Regions from separate parts of the Streptomyces sp. NPDC048370 genome, predicted to be linked through region 1. Evidence: riboswitches for the same ligand, from Rfam matches in the RefSeq annotation. Region 1 holds a riboswitch; each other region holds the start of a gene.
What was found. A riboswitch is a leader RNA that binds a small molecule or an ion and turns the genes downstream of it on or off. The one in region 1 is predicted to bind cobalamin.
Positions count from the first base shown of each region.

Region 1 (3,286 bases):
TGACACGGGCGAGCGGGGGCGAAGCGGGCGATGTCCCCCGTGTCCGGTGACGGCACGGATTACCCGGGGTCGCACGGTGCCCACATCGTGGACAGAGCGTTCACGAGAGACCCCTCGACGACTCAAGCGGAATGACTGGAACCCGATTTGGGACACCACAACGCCCGACCCAGTTCACCTTCCGTTCACTCAGGTTGCCTACGTTCGTCCAGCCACTGACGTCAAACGATTGCCTGGGTAAATGGAACACATCACGCTGCTGCTCGCGATTGTGGTCGTGACAGCTCTCGTGTTCGATTTCACGAACGGTTTCCACGACACCGCCAACGCGATGGCGACGACCATCTCGACCGGTGCCCTCAAGCCCAAGACCGCGGTGGCCATGTCCGCCGTGCTCAACCTGGTCGGTGCCTTCCTGTCCGTCGAGGTCGCCAAGACGATCTCCGGCGGGATCATCAACGAACAGGGCATTCGTACTGAAGTGATCTTCGCGGCGCTCGTCGGCGCCATCCTCTGGAATCTGCTGACCTGGCTCCTCGGTCTGCCGTCCAGCTCCTCCCACGCCCTCTTCGGCGGACTGATCGGCGCGGCCGTGATGTCGGCCGGCTGGTCGGCCGTCAACGGCTCGACCGTGGTCAGCAAGGTCCTCATCCCCGCGATCGCCGCGCCGCTCGTCGCCGGCCTCGCCGCGATGGCGGCCACCAAGCTGACGTACAAGATCGGTGCGAAGACGGACACGAAGTCCACCGCCAAGGGCTACCGGGCCGGCCAGATCGCCTCCGCCGGTCTCGTCTCCCTGGCGCACGGCACCAACGACGCGCAGAAGACGATGGGTGTCATCACCCTCGCCCTGGTCACCGGCGGCGTCCTCGCCCCCGGCTCCAACCCCCCGATGTGGGTCGTCGTCGCCGCCGGTGTCGCGATCGCGCTCGGCACCTACCTCGGCGGCTGGCGCATCATCCGCACCATGGGCAAGGGCCTCACCGACCTCCAGCCGCAGCAGGGCTTCGCCGCCCAGACCAGCGCCGCGACGGTCATCCTGGCCTCGTCCAACTTGGGCTTCTCCCTCTCCACCACGCAGTCCTGCTCCGGCGCCGTGATGGGCGCGGGCCTCGGCCGCAAGGGCGGTGTCGTCCGCTGGTCGACCGCGACCCGGATGTTCGTCGCCTGGGGCCTGACCCTGCCCGCCGCGGGTCTGGTCGGCGCGGGCGCCGAGTTCCTCACCAAGCAGGGCCCCTGGGGCGTCGCCGCCGTCGCGGTCCTCCTCGTCGCCGGCTCGGCCGTCATCTGGGCGCTCTCGCGCCGCAAGCCGGTCGACCACCACAACGTCACGGCCGACGAGATCGACGGCGAGCCCGCGGGCGTCGTGACCACCGCCATCGCGGCCGTCGCCCCGCCGGCCCCGGCCGGTTCCGTGGCCGCCGTCGCGGACGAGCACCTCAAGACCACCATCCCCTCGCCGGCCCCCACGGACCCGGCAGCCCCCGCCGCCCCGGCCGCGGTGTAAGGAACCAACGACATGAAGATCGACTGGGCAGCTCTCGGCTCCGTCTTCGGAGTCAGCCTCGTGGCGACCGTCGCCCTCGTGGGCCTTTTCACCCTCGGCATCATCGGCCTCTCCAAGCAGGAGCAGGCCGCGGCCCAGGGAGGCTCGGCGGCCATGGCGCGCACCGGCGCGTACGCCTGCTTCGCGCTGTGCGCGGCGGCCGTCGCGTACGGCATCTATCTGATCGTCGTCTGACGACGGTCCCGCTTCGACGACCGGGCGGGTCGCACCTTCGGGTGCGGCCCGCCCGGTCGTCGTTTCACGAGGGCCGATCGCAGGCCGTGTGGTGCTTCGCACACTGTCCCGCCGCAGGTCAAGCGTGAGTTGACGGGTCTTCGTACACGTGGTGGACTTCCGGGGCCATTACGGCGGCAAGCAGAGGAAGCCCGGTGCGAATCCGGCGCGGTCCCGCCACTGTGACCGGGGAGTCGAACCCCCGGGAGCCAGGAACTCTCGCCGCCGGTCACGTCGAGCCGGGGCGCGGACCCTGAGTGAGGACACAGCGCCATGCCCGGCCGCAACGCAGCCACAGGTGTATTCGCGTACGGCGCCGCCGCCGGACTGGCCGCGGACCTGATCGTCGGCGACCCCCGCCGCGGCCATCCGGTCGCCGCCTTCGGGCGGGCCGCGGGGGCCGTCGAGAAGCTGCTCCGGCGCGACCACCGCGGGTGGGGCGCGCTGCACACCGCCGTCTGCGTGACGGGCGCCGCGGGCGCCGCCGCCCTGGCCGCCCGTACGGTACGTGACCACCCGAGGGCCTCCGCCGCGCTGACCGCAGCCGCCGTCTGGGCCGTCGTCGGCGGGACGAGCCTGGGCCGGGAGGCCCGCGCGATCGGCGGGGCGCTGGCCGCCGGCGACCTGGAGGTCGCCCGCGAGCGGCTCCCCCATCTCTGCGGGCGCGATCCGCACTCCCTGGACGGTCCTGCGATGGCCCGCGCGGTCGTGGAGTCCGTCGCGGAGAACACCTCCGACGCGGTCGTCGGAGCCCTGGTCTGGGGGGCGGTCGCGGGTGTTCCGGGCCTGGTCGGCTTCCGGGCGGTGAACACCCTGGACGCGATGGTCGGCCACCGGTCGGCGCGGTACCGGCGCTTCGGCTGGGCCTCGGCCCGGCTCGACGACGTGGCCGGCTGGCCGGGCGCCCGGCTGACCGCCGCGCTCGCGACCGTGGCGGGCGGGGATCCGCGCGGGGCGGTGCGCGCCTGGCGGGCGGACGCGGCCAAGCACCCGAGCCCCAACGCAGGACCGGTGGAGGCCTCCTTCGCGGGGGCGCTCGGGGTACGGCTCGGCGGGACGCTGTCGTACGGCGGCCGGGTCGAGCACCGGCCCGTACTGAACGGGGAGGGACGGGCCGTGGAGGTCGCGGACATCGAACGGGCGGTCCGGCTCTCGCGCCGGGTGACGGGGCTTACGCTCGCGGCCTGCGTGGGCGGACGGATCGTGGCGGGCGCGCTGAAGGCGCGCGCGGTGAAGCGGAGGACGGTATGAGGGGCGGGGGGCTGCTCGTCGCCGGGACCACCTCCGACGCGGGCAAGAGCGTCGTCACGGCGGGCATCTGCCGCTGGCTGGTCCGGCAGGGTGTGAAGGTCGCCCCGTTCAAGGGCCAGAACATGTCCCTGAACTCCTTCGTGACCCGTGAGGGCGCGGAGATCGGCCGGGCGCAGGCCATGCAGGCGCAGGCGGCCAGGGTCGAGCCGACCGCGCTGATGAACCCGGTCCTCCTGAAGCCGGGCAGCGACCGCT
Region 1 is NZ_JBICYI010000019.1:105,060-108,345, reverse strand. Features, by position in the region: gene ACGFYP_RS31115 (anion permease) at 242-1,507, shown strand; gene ACGFYP_RS31110 (hypothetical protein) at 1,520-1,741, shown strand; cobalamin riboswitch at 1,884-2,020, shown strand; gene ACGFYP_RS31105 (cobalamin biosynthesis protein) at 2,054-3,031, shown strand; gene ACGFYP_RS31100 (cobyric acid synthase) at 3,028-3,286, shown strand, end outside.

Region 2 (3,286 bases), on a different contig from region 1:
GCCGCGACCGCTCCAGCGCCCCGTCCGCGTCTGGCACGGCAGCGCGACCAGCGAGGAGTCCGTCGATCTCGCCGCCCGATACGGGGACCCGCTCTTCTCCGCCAACGTCACCCACCCGATCGAGCCGTACGCCGCGCTCGTCCGGCACTACCGCGAGCGCTGGGAGCACTACGGCCACGACCCGGCCCGCGCGGTCGTCGGCGCCGGGACGGCCGGCTTCCACACCGCCCGTACCTCGCAGGAGGCGATCGCCGCGTACCGGCCGGTGTTCGAGGCGAACCTCGCGTTCCAGAAGCAGATGGGCGTCGAGCCGGTCTTCCTGACCCTGGAGGACTTCGTCGAGCGGAGCTCGGCGCTCATCGGCAGCCCGCAGCAGATCATCGACAAAGTACGGTGGTACCACGAGCAGTTCGGGCACAGCGTGCTCCATCTGCAGGCCGATGCCGGGGGATTGACGGATGCTCAGCACCGCGCGTCCCTGGAGCGCTTCCAGTCCGACATCGCGCCGGTCCTGCGACGGGAGATCCCCGACCCGCCGTTCCCCTGGGCCCCGGTCCTCGGGCTCGACCCCCAGGGCGAGTCACCCACCCCCTCCCTCGCCCCCATTCCTGTCTCCGCCGACCGCTGAGGAGCACCCGTTCATGCCCGCCATCCCGCTGGGGGTCCTCGACCTCGTCCCGATCTCGTCCGGCTCGACCGCCGCCGAGGCGCTCCGCAACTCGATCGACCTCGCCCGACAGGCCGAGCGGTTCGGCTACGCCCGCTACTGGTTCGCCGAGCACCACCTCAACCCGGGCGTCGCCGGGGCCTCGCCCGCCGTCGTGCTGGCGCTGACCGCCTCGGCGACCTCCACGATCAGGATCGGTTCCGGGGCCGTGCTGCTCGGCCACCGTACGGCCCTGTCCACCGTCGAGGAGTTCGGGCTGATCGACGCCCTGCACCCCGGGCGCATCGACCTGGGCCTCGGCCGCTCGGGCGGGCGACCCTCGGGGCCTGCGGGCGGGGACGCGCCGGGCGGTGTCGGCGGCCGTGCCCCCAACGGGCTGACGATCCCGCCGCGTTTCTCGTTCGAGCACCTGGTCGATTCGCCGCGCTTCCGCCTCCAGCACCAGCTCCTGCACCAGCCGGGCGCCCGCCCCCAGGAGTACGGCGAGCAGGTGGACGACATCCTGGCGCTCCTGCGCGGCGACTACCGCTCGGCGGACGGCATCGAGGCGCACGCCGTCCCCGGCGAGGGCGCGGAGGTGGAGGTCTGGATCCTCGGCAGCAGCGGCGGGGCGAGCGCCGAGGTCGCGGGCCGCAACGGCCTGCGGTTCGCCGCCAATTACCACGTCAGCCCGGCGACCGTACTGGAGGCGGCCGAGGGCTATCGCGCCGCGTTCAAGCCGTCCGCGGAGCTGGACCGACCGTACGTCAGCGTCTCCACCGACGTCGTCGTCGCCGAGGACGACGAGACCGCGCGCGAACTGGCCACCGGCTACGGACTCTGGGTCCGCAGCATCCGGACCGGCGAGGGCGCCATCGCCTTCCCGACCCCGGACGAGGCCCTCGACCACGACTGGACCGAGGCGGACCTGACGCTCGTCGCCGACCGCGTCGACACCCAGTTCGTCGGCTCCCCGGCCCGTGTCGCCGACCAACTGGAACAGCTCAGGGAGGCCACGGGCGCGGACGAACTCCTCGTCACCACGATCACCCACGACCACGCCGACCGGGTGCGCTCCTACCGGCTCCTCGCGGAGGAGTGGAACCGCCGCTGAATCGATTCGCCCGGAAGGGGCCGTTCGGCCCGTGTGGTAGCTTGCGCTAGCCAGTCGAACTCACGTGCGTGACGTACGGAGTCAGGGAATCCGGTGCGAATCCGGAGCTGACGCGCAGCGGTGAGGGTGACGGGCGGGGCACGAAGCCACTGGACCGGGGAACCGGTCCGGGAAGGCGCTCCGTCCGGATGATCCCGAGTCCGAAGACCTGCTGGCGGATCCGTACGACACGGGCCCCGCGTATGGGCCCTCGACGCCGAGGAAGTCCCGTGGCCCTCGCCCGCCCCGCCACCCGTACGTTCACCCTGCTCCTCTCCGGAGCCCTGCTGCTGACCGGCTGCGGCGGTGGTGGCGGAGGCGGGGGCAAGGGCACGGCGGGTGGGTCGCCCTCCGGCCGTACGCAGTCGATCGAGAACTGCGGCCGTAAGGTGGAGGTCAAGGGCGGCGGCCCGCGCCGGGCCGTATCGCTCAACCAGGGCACCACCGAGATCATGCTCTCCCTCGGTCTCGGCGACCGGATGGTGGGGACCGCGACCTGGACCGACCCGGTGATGAAGGGCCTGGAGAAGGCAGCGTCCGGCGTGCCTCGCCTCGCCGAGAACTACCCCTCCTTCGAGAAGGTCCTCGACACCGAACCCGACTTCGTGGCGGCCTCGTTCGCCTCCACCCTCGCCAAGGGCGGGGTGGCCACCCGCGAGCAGTTCGAGCAACTCGGCGTCCCCACCTACCTCTCCCCGTCCGACTGCCAGGGCAAGGACAACAGCGGCGGCGGGGACGGCAAGCGCACCGAGCCGCTGACCATGGACGTCGTCTACGGCGAAGTCCGGGACCTGGCCCGGGTGTTCGGCGTGGAGGAGCGCGGCGAGCGGCTCGTCGCGCAGCTCAAGGCGCGCGTCACGAAGGCCACCGAGGGGCTCGACGCGGGCGGTGTCAGCGTCCTCTACTGGTTCTCCGACTCCGAGTCCCCCTACATGGCGGGCTGTTGCGGGGCGCCCGGTGTCATCACCCGCGAGACGGGGGTGAAGAACGTCTTCGACGGCACCACCGAGGAGTGGCCGCAGATCGGCTGGGAGGCGGTCGCCGACCGCGATCCCGACGTCCTCGTGATCGGAGACCTGACGCGCAAGGCGCAGTCGGGGGAGAGCGCCGCCAAGAAGATCGAGTTCCTGGAGTCCCACCCGGTGACGAAGACGATGGACGCCGTGCGGAACAAGCGGTACGTCGTCCTCAGCGGGCAGGCCATGAACCCGACGATCCGTACCGTCGAGGGCATCGAGCAGCTCGCCGCCGGCCTGCGCCGCCACCGCCCCGCCCGATGACCCGTACCCGTACGCGTACCAGTACTGCTAGTGGTGCTGGTGCTCCTCCCCGTAGCCGTACGCTTCCCTACCTCGCCGCCGGGTGCGTCGCGCTGGTCCTCTCCCTCGCGGTGGCCGTCACCATCGGTCCCGCGGACATCGGTGTCGGCGACGTCCTGTCCGTCGTCGCGTCCCACCTCGGCGGGGAAGCCTCGGGGCTCAGCCCGA
Region 2 is NZ_JBICYI010000005.1:178,996-182,281, reverse strand. Features, by position in the region: gene ACGFYP_RS13900 (LLM class flavin-dependent oxidoreductase) at 1-628, shown strand, start outside; gene ACGFYP_RS13895 (LLM class flavin-dependent oxidoreductase) at 642-1,760, shown strand; cobalamin riboswitch at 1,795-1,991, shown strand; gene ACGFYP_RS13890 (ABC transporter substrate-binding protein) at 2,003-3,079, shown strand; gene ACGFYP_RS13885 (FecCD family ABC transporter permease) at 3,076-3,286, shown strand, end outside.
Region 2: it holds a riboswitch for cobalamin, as region 1 does, so the genes downstream of both, ACGFYP_RS13890 (ABC transporter substrate-binding protein) here and ACGFYP_RS31105 (cobalamin biosynthesis protein) in region 1, are expected to answer to the same signal.

Region 3 (3,286 bases), on a different contig from region 1:
TCGTCGCGACGGACCCGGGGGAGCCCGCCGGAGGGCGGCTCGGGCGCGGGCTCGCGGATGACGGGCTTCTCGGCGAGGTTCGGGAACTCGCTGACACCGGTGACGGGTTCGCGCCGCTTGGCGAGCTTGGCGCTACGGGCCGACCAGGTCTCGGCGAGCCGGTCGCCGATCATCCCGGAGCGCAGGGCGGCGGCCTGGCCGCCCGCGCTCTCGATCGTCTGGAAGAACTCCCAGCCCGCGTGGGCGAGTTCGTCCGTCAGGCGCTCCACGTACCAGGAGCCGCCCGCCGGGTCGATGACCCGTGCGAGGTGCGACTCCTCGATGAGGATGGTCGAGGTGTTACGGGCGATGCGCCGCGCGAACGCGTCCGGCATGCCGAGCGCGTGGTCGAAGGGCAGTACGGTGACGGAGTCGGCGCCGCCCACGCCCGCGGCCAGGGTGGCCACGGTGGTGCGGAGCATGTTCACCCAGGGGTCGCGGCGGGACATCATCACCGGGGATGTCACCGCGTGCTGGCGCTGCGCGCCCGCGCCGCTCGCCCCGCTGACCTCGGCCACCCGGGCCCAGAGCCTGCGCGCGGCACGGAACTTGGCGATCGTGAGGAACTGGTCGGCGGTGGCCGCGTACCGGAACTCCAGCTGCCCGAGGGCCTGTTCGACCGTGAGTCCCGCTTCCGTGAGCTGCCGCAGGTACGTGACGCCGGTCGCGAGTGCGCACCCCAGCTCCTGCGCGGCCGAGCCGCCGGCCTCGTGGTACGGCAGTGCGTCCACGGTCAGGGCCCGCAGGCCCGGGTACTCCTCGACGCAGCGCCGGGCGAGCCCGGCGGCGGGGGAGAAGTCGTACGGCCGGCCCGTGCGGGCCTCCAGGCCGAGGGGGTCCGCCCCCAGGTTGCCGCGCGCCGCCTCCGGGGCGACGCCCCGCTCCTCGTAAAGCCGCAGCAGTTCCCGCGCGGCCTCCTCCACGTCCTGGCCCGCGTCGAGGACGACGGGCGCGAGGTCGAGGTAGACGCCTTCCAGGACCTGGCCCAGACGCCCGACGGGGAAGCCGCCCTCGCCGACCACCAGCCAGAGCGAGGTGACGCCGTTCTCCAGGTCGGCGAGGACCGTCGGGGCGTCGGGGGTCGTGTGTCGCTGGCGTACGTCCCAGCCGCCGGCTGTGTTGCCCTCGGCGCGGCCGGACCGGACGAACGGGGCGAAACCGGGGAGGCCGGGCTCGGGGGCGGTGTCCTCGGCGGCATAGAGGGGACGGACGCGGAGCGCGTCCTCCAGGGCGGTGGACAGGGCGTCCTCGGCCGCCGGCCCCTCGACGTCCTTGCCCGACTTGCGCAGCACCCCGGCCACCAGGTGCTGCCACTGTTCACGGGATGCGTCGGGGAATTCGGCGGCTAGGGAGAGCCCGTCGTCGGGAAGGACAGTCATGCTCGGATGTTAGGTCAGCTCGCTCAAACGGTAGTCGTGGCACCGCTGTGACCTTGCCCATTGCGGGTAGGTCTTGAAGCGCCGACGGCATCCGTTCTAGGGATGGAGCCGCGGGTGATCACCCGCCCGGGGGTGGATTTACTAGGACGTCCAACTATATAGTCGCGGCGAAGGCCCGCGGTGCAGGGAAGCCGGTGTGATTCCGGCGCGGTCCCGCCACTGTGACCGGGGAGTACGCCGTCGAGCAGCACGCCACTGACAGTCCGCTGTCGGGAAGGCGGACGGCGCGCGCTGATCCGGGAGTCAGGATACCGGCCGCGGGATGTTCCGTGTTGTCCACGAGGATGGAGCTGACACGCATGGCATCGGTGCGCCCGCACACTCCCAGCGGATCCGGCCGACGGGCTCCCGCCCGTCGAGGAGTCCGTCGAGAAGGATCCCACCACCGCAGGCCCGTCAGGACCTGACGGCGCCTCCGCCATTCGCGCTCTCGCGCCGCACCCCCCACCGTCCCGCCCACGCCTCCCGGCGTGCGCGCGGTCGCGGTGGTCCTCCGGCGCGCCATCCGGATCACCTGACGAGAGCAGGCATTCATGGTCCGCGCACAAGACACCACCCCCGTACGCGAGTTGACCCACTTCGTCGGCGGCAGGCACACCCCGGGAACCTCGGGGTCCTACGGCGACGTGTACGACCCCAACACCGGCGAGGTCCAGGCCCGCGTGCCGCTGGCCAACCGGGCCGAGACCGAGGCCGCCATCGCGGACGCCGCCCGGGCGCAGCGCGACTGGGCCGCCTGGAACCCGCAGCGCCGCGCCCGGGTCCTCCTGCGCTTCCTCCAGCTGGTCGAGCAGGAGAAGGACGACCTGGCCAGGCTGCTCTCCTCCGAGCACGGCAAGACCGTCGCCGACGCCCACGGAGACCTCCAACGCGGCCTGGAGGTCGTGGAGTTCGCCGCCGGCATCCCGCACCTGCTCAAGGGCGAGTTCACCGACAACGCCGGGACCGGCATCGACGTCCACTCCCTGCGCGCCCCCCTCGGCGTCGTCGCAGGGATCACCCCGTTCAACTTCCCCGCGATGATCCCGCTCTGGAAGGCAGCCCCCGCCCTGGCCTGCGGAAACGCCTTCATCCTCAAGCCCTCCGAACGCGACCCGTCCGTACCGCTGCGGCTCGCCGAACTCTTCCTGGAGGCGGGGCTGCCGCCCGGCGTGCTCAACGTCGTCAACGGAGGCAGGGAAGCCGTCGACACCCTCCTCGACGATCCCCGCGTCGCCGCCCTCGGCTTCGTCGGCTCCACCCCCGTCGCCGCGCACGTCTACGCCACCGCCGCCGCCCACGGCAAGCGCGCCCAGTGCTTCGGCGGCGCCAAGAACCACATGATCGTGATGCCGGACGCCGACCTCGACCAGGCCGTCGACGCCCTCATCGGCGCCGGGTACGGCTCGGCCGGCGAGCGGTGCATGGCCATCTCGGTCGCCGTCCCCGTCGGCGAGGAGACCGCCGACGCCCTCGTCGCCCGGCTGAAGGAGCGCATCGGCGCGCTGAGGATCGGCCGCAGCGACGACCCGGACGCCGACTTCGGCCCGATGGTCGGCCCGGACGCAGTCGAACGGGTCCGTACGTACGTCGGCATCGGGGTCGAGGAGGGCGCCGAACTCGTCGTCGACGGACGCGACTTCGTCCTCCCCGGGCACGAGGGCGGCTTCTTCGCCGGGGCCTCCCTCTTCGACCGGGTCACCCCGGAGATGCGCGTCTACCAGGAGGAGATCTTCGGCCCCGTGCTCTGCGTGGTCCGCGCCGCCGACTACGAGGAGGCCCTGCGACTGCCGAGCGAGCACCTCTACGGCAACGGCGTGGCGATCTTC
Region 3 is NZ_JBICYI010000001.1:622,732-626,017, reverse strand. Features, by position in the region: gene ACGFYP_RS02630 (methylmalonyl-CoA mutase family protein) at 1-1,418, opposite strand, end outside; cobalamin riboswitch at 1,567-1,753, shown strand; gene ACGFYP_RS02625 (CoA-acylating methylmalonate-semialdehyde dehydrogenase) at 2,012-3,286, shown strand, end outside.
Region 3: it holds a riboswitch for cobalamin, as region 1 does, so the genes downstream of both, ACGFYP_RS02625 (CoA-acylating methylmalonate-semialdehyde dehydrogenase) here and ACGFYP_RS31105 (cobalamin biosynthesis protein) in region 1, are expected to answer to the same signal.

Region 4 (3,286 bases), on a different contig from region 1:
AGCCCAGCGGGATCCGGAACGCGCGCCACAGCTGACGCCCCGGCACCCCCGCCGGACCGAGCAGGACGCCCAGGGTGGCCGCCGCGACCAGGACGGCACCGGGCCACGGCGGCAGAGACACCGCGCACAGCGTCAGACCGAAGCCGAGTACAGCCTTCTCGCACGGGTGGCGGCGGCGCCAGCGACTGCTGTGCGCCGCCGCGTCGATCGGCAGCACCGGCGGTTACTCGTCGCCGGACGCCGACCGCAGCGCCTTCGCCTCGGCGCGAGCCTCGCCCTGCTTGCGGCCCTTGTGCACGCCGAAGTAGTACGCCAGCACGCCGGCGCCGAGCGCCGCCTGCAGGGCGAAGAGCGCCGACTCGATCTCGCCCGAGGCGGGCTCGTAGAGCGGGCTGAACCACGGCTCGTAGTCGGGAGCGATCTCGGTGATCGCCGTCTCCGCCTCGGCGTCGGCTCCGGTGAACGGCTCCTCCTTGTGGTCGCCGAGGCCCAGGACCAGCGGCAGCACCGCCAGCGCCGCGACGACGAGCAGGATGAGGGAGTTGATCTTCGCGTTCCGGCTCATCAGACGCTCGCCTCCGCGGTGTCGGCCTTCTTACGGGACGGGAGCAGGACGCCGAGCCGGGTCAGGTCCCCCTTGCTGGACTGCGTCAGCAGCCGCATCACGAGCACCGTCAGCAGACCCTCGCTGACGGCGAGCGGCAGCTGCGTCACCGCGAAGATGGAGCCGAACTTGGCGAGCGCCCCGAGCACACCGCTGCCCGGGTCGGGAAAGGCGAGCGCGAGCTGGACGCTGGTCACGCAGTACGTCGACAGGTCGGCGACGAACGCGCCGAAGAACACGCTCACCATCAGCGGCACGTCGAACCGGCGCAGCAGCCAGTACATACCGAACCCGGCCCACGGCCCGACGATCGCCATCGAGAACACGTTGGCGCCGAGCGTGGTGAGCCCGCCGTGCGCGAGCAGCAGCGCCTGGAACAGCAGGGTGATCGTGCCCAGGACCGCCATCACCGGTGGACGGAACAGGATCGCGCCCAGACCCGTACCGGTCGGGTGCGAGCAGCTACCCGTCACCGACGGGATCTTGAGCGCGGACAGGACGAACGTGAACGCCCCGGCCGCACCGAGCAGCAGCGTGGACTCGGGGTTGGACCTGACCTCGCGGGTCAGCGCGCGGACGCCGTGGACGACGAAAGGAGCGGACGCGACGCCCCAGGCGGCCGCGTGCACAGGGGGCAGATACCCCTCGGCTATATGCATGGTTGGGAGACCCTCTCCAGCACCTCGTGGATGGACAACGCACCTTGGCCGGTCTCCTGGCTGACGGGTCATGCCGCCGCGGCTCCGCCTTCCCACACCCCCGCGGTCTCCCGCGGCGGTCCAGTGGCTTCCCCGAAAGAGGGATGGAGCCGGACTTCCCGATCACAGTGGCGAGGGCCGCACCGGTACCGCACCGGTTTCCCGTACACCAAGGCGCTGTGACATTAGTGGGTTGACCAGGTACATCACAACACGGGTGCGCTCCCGGACGGTGTGTGACAGATCTCCCGCGCGCCCCCCGACCGCTCCTCGTCCCGTCTGGCGCGCGTTCACTCCTTCCGGTACGTGTACGCCTCGGCCGCGGCGGCCGTCACCGCGTCCAGGTCCCCGCCGGCGCTCGCCGTGACGAGCGCGGCGACGGCGCCCTCGACGAACGGGGCGTCCACGAGCCGCGCCCCCTCCGGCAGCTCGTCCCCCTCGGCGAGGAGTGCCTTGACCGTGAGGACGGCGCTGCCGAGGTCGACGAGGAGGGCGACCCCGGCACCGCCGTCGACCGCCTTCGCCGCCTCGACGATCCGCTCGGAGCTGGTGCCGAGACCCCCGTCGGGGGTGCCTCCGGCGGCGGCGACCGGCGCGGTCGCCCCACCGCCCGCGAGCCCCCGCGCCAGGGCGGCGACGGAGTCGGCCACGGCCGCGCTGTGCGAGACCAGCACGATGCCCACCTGACCGGTCATGCGGCGGCCACCTCCGCGAGCGCGGCGATCAGCAGCGCCGACGAGGTCGCCCCGGGGTCCTGGTGCCCGACGGAACGCTCGCCGAGGTAGCTCGCCCTGCCCTTGCGCGCCCGCAGGGGTACGGTCGCGAGGGCCCCGGCCTCGGCCGCGTCCCGGGCGGCGGCGAAGGAGTCGCCGAGCGCCTCGGCCGCGGGCACGAGCGCGTCCAGCATCGTCTTGTCGCCGACCTGGGCCCCGCCGAGCTGTCCGACGGCGGCGACCCCGGTCGCCAGCGCGGCCGCCAGATCCTGCCGCGTCACCGACTCCGCCTCGCCGAGCGCCTTGCCGGTGCGGCGCAGCAGCGTCCCGTACAGCGGGCCGGAGGCGCCGCCGACGGTGGAGATCAACTGCCGCCCGGCGAGGACGAGTACCGCCCCCGGTGTCGCGGGCGGCTCCTTCTCCAGCACCTCCGTCACGGCGGCGAAGCCCCGCTTCAGGTTGGCACCGTGGTCCGCGTCGCCGATCGCCGAGTCGAGCTCGGTGAGGCGCTCGGCCTCTCGCTCGACGGCGGCCGCGGCCGTGGCCAGCCAGCGGCGGAAGAACGCGGCGTCGAACTGGTTCGTCTCGGACATCCCTCTCACCGACCCCAGCGCAGGGCGGCCGTCTGCACGGGCGCGTCCCAGAGTCGCAGCGTTTCCTCGTCGGCCTGGCAGAGCGTCACCGAGCAGCCCGCCATGTCGAGCGAGGTGACGTAGTTCCCCACCAGCGTGCGCGCGACGGGCACCCCGCGCTCGGCGAGGACCCGATGCACCTCGGCGTTGAACCCGTACAGTTCGAGCAGCGGCGTGGCCCCCATGCCGTTCACCAGGGCGAGGACCGGGCCGGACGGCCGTAGATCCTCCAGTACGGCGTCGACGGCGAAGTCGGTGATCTCGCGCGAGGTCATCATCGCGCGCCGCTCACGTCCCGGCTCGCCATGGATCCCGATGCCCAACTCCAGCTCACCCTCAGGCAGTTCGAATGTAGGGCTGCCCTTCGCGGGCGTGGTGCAGGCGCTCAGCGCCACACCGAAACTCCTCGACCGCTCGTTCACCCGCCGCGCGATCGCCTCGACCCGCTCCAGCGGCGCGCCCTCCTCGGCGGCGGCCCCCGCGATCTTCTCCACGAAGAGCGTCGCCCCGGTTCCGCGGCGCCCGGCCGTGTACAGACTGTCCGTCACCGCCACGTCGTCGTCCACGAGCACCTTGGCGATCTGGATGCCCTCGTCCTCGGCGAGTTCGGCGGCCATCTCGAAGTTGAGGACGTCGCCG
Region 4 is NZ_JBICYI010000002.1:352,721-356,006, reverse strand. Features, by position in the region: gene cbiQ (cobalt ECF transporter T component CbiQ) at 1-217, opposite strand, end outside; gene ACGFYP_RS05420 (energy-coupling factor ABC transporter substrate-binding protein) at 224-565, opposite strand; gene ACGFYP_RS05415 (energy-coupling factor ABC transporter permease) at 565-1,263, opposite strand; cobalamin riboswitch at 1,292-1,519, opposite strand; gene ACGFYP_RS05410 (PTS-dependent dihydroxyacetone kinase phosphotransferase subunit DhaM) at 1,593-1,997, opposite strand; gene dhaL (dihydroxyacetone kinase subunit DhaL) at 1,994-2,608, opposite strand; gene dhaK (dihydroxyacetone kinase subunit DhaK) at 2,614-3,286, opposite strand, start outside.
Region 4: it holds a riboswitch for cobalamin, as region 1 does, so the genes downstream of both, ACGFYP_RS05415 (energy-coupling factor ABC transporter permease) here and ACGFYP_RS31105 (cobalamin biosynthesis protein) in region 1, are expected to answer to the same signal.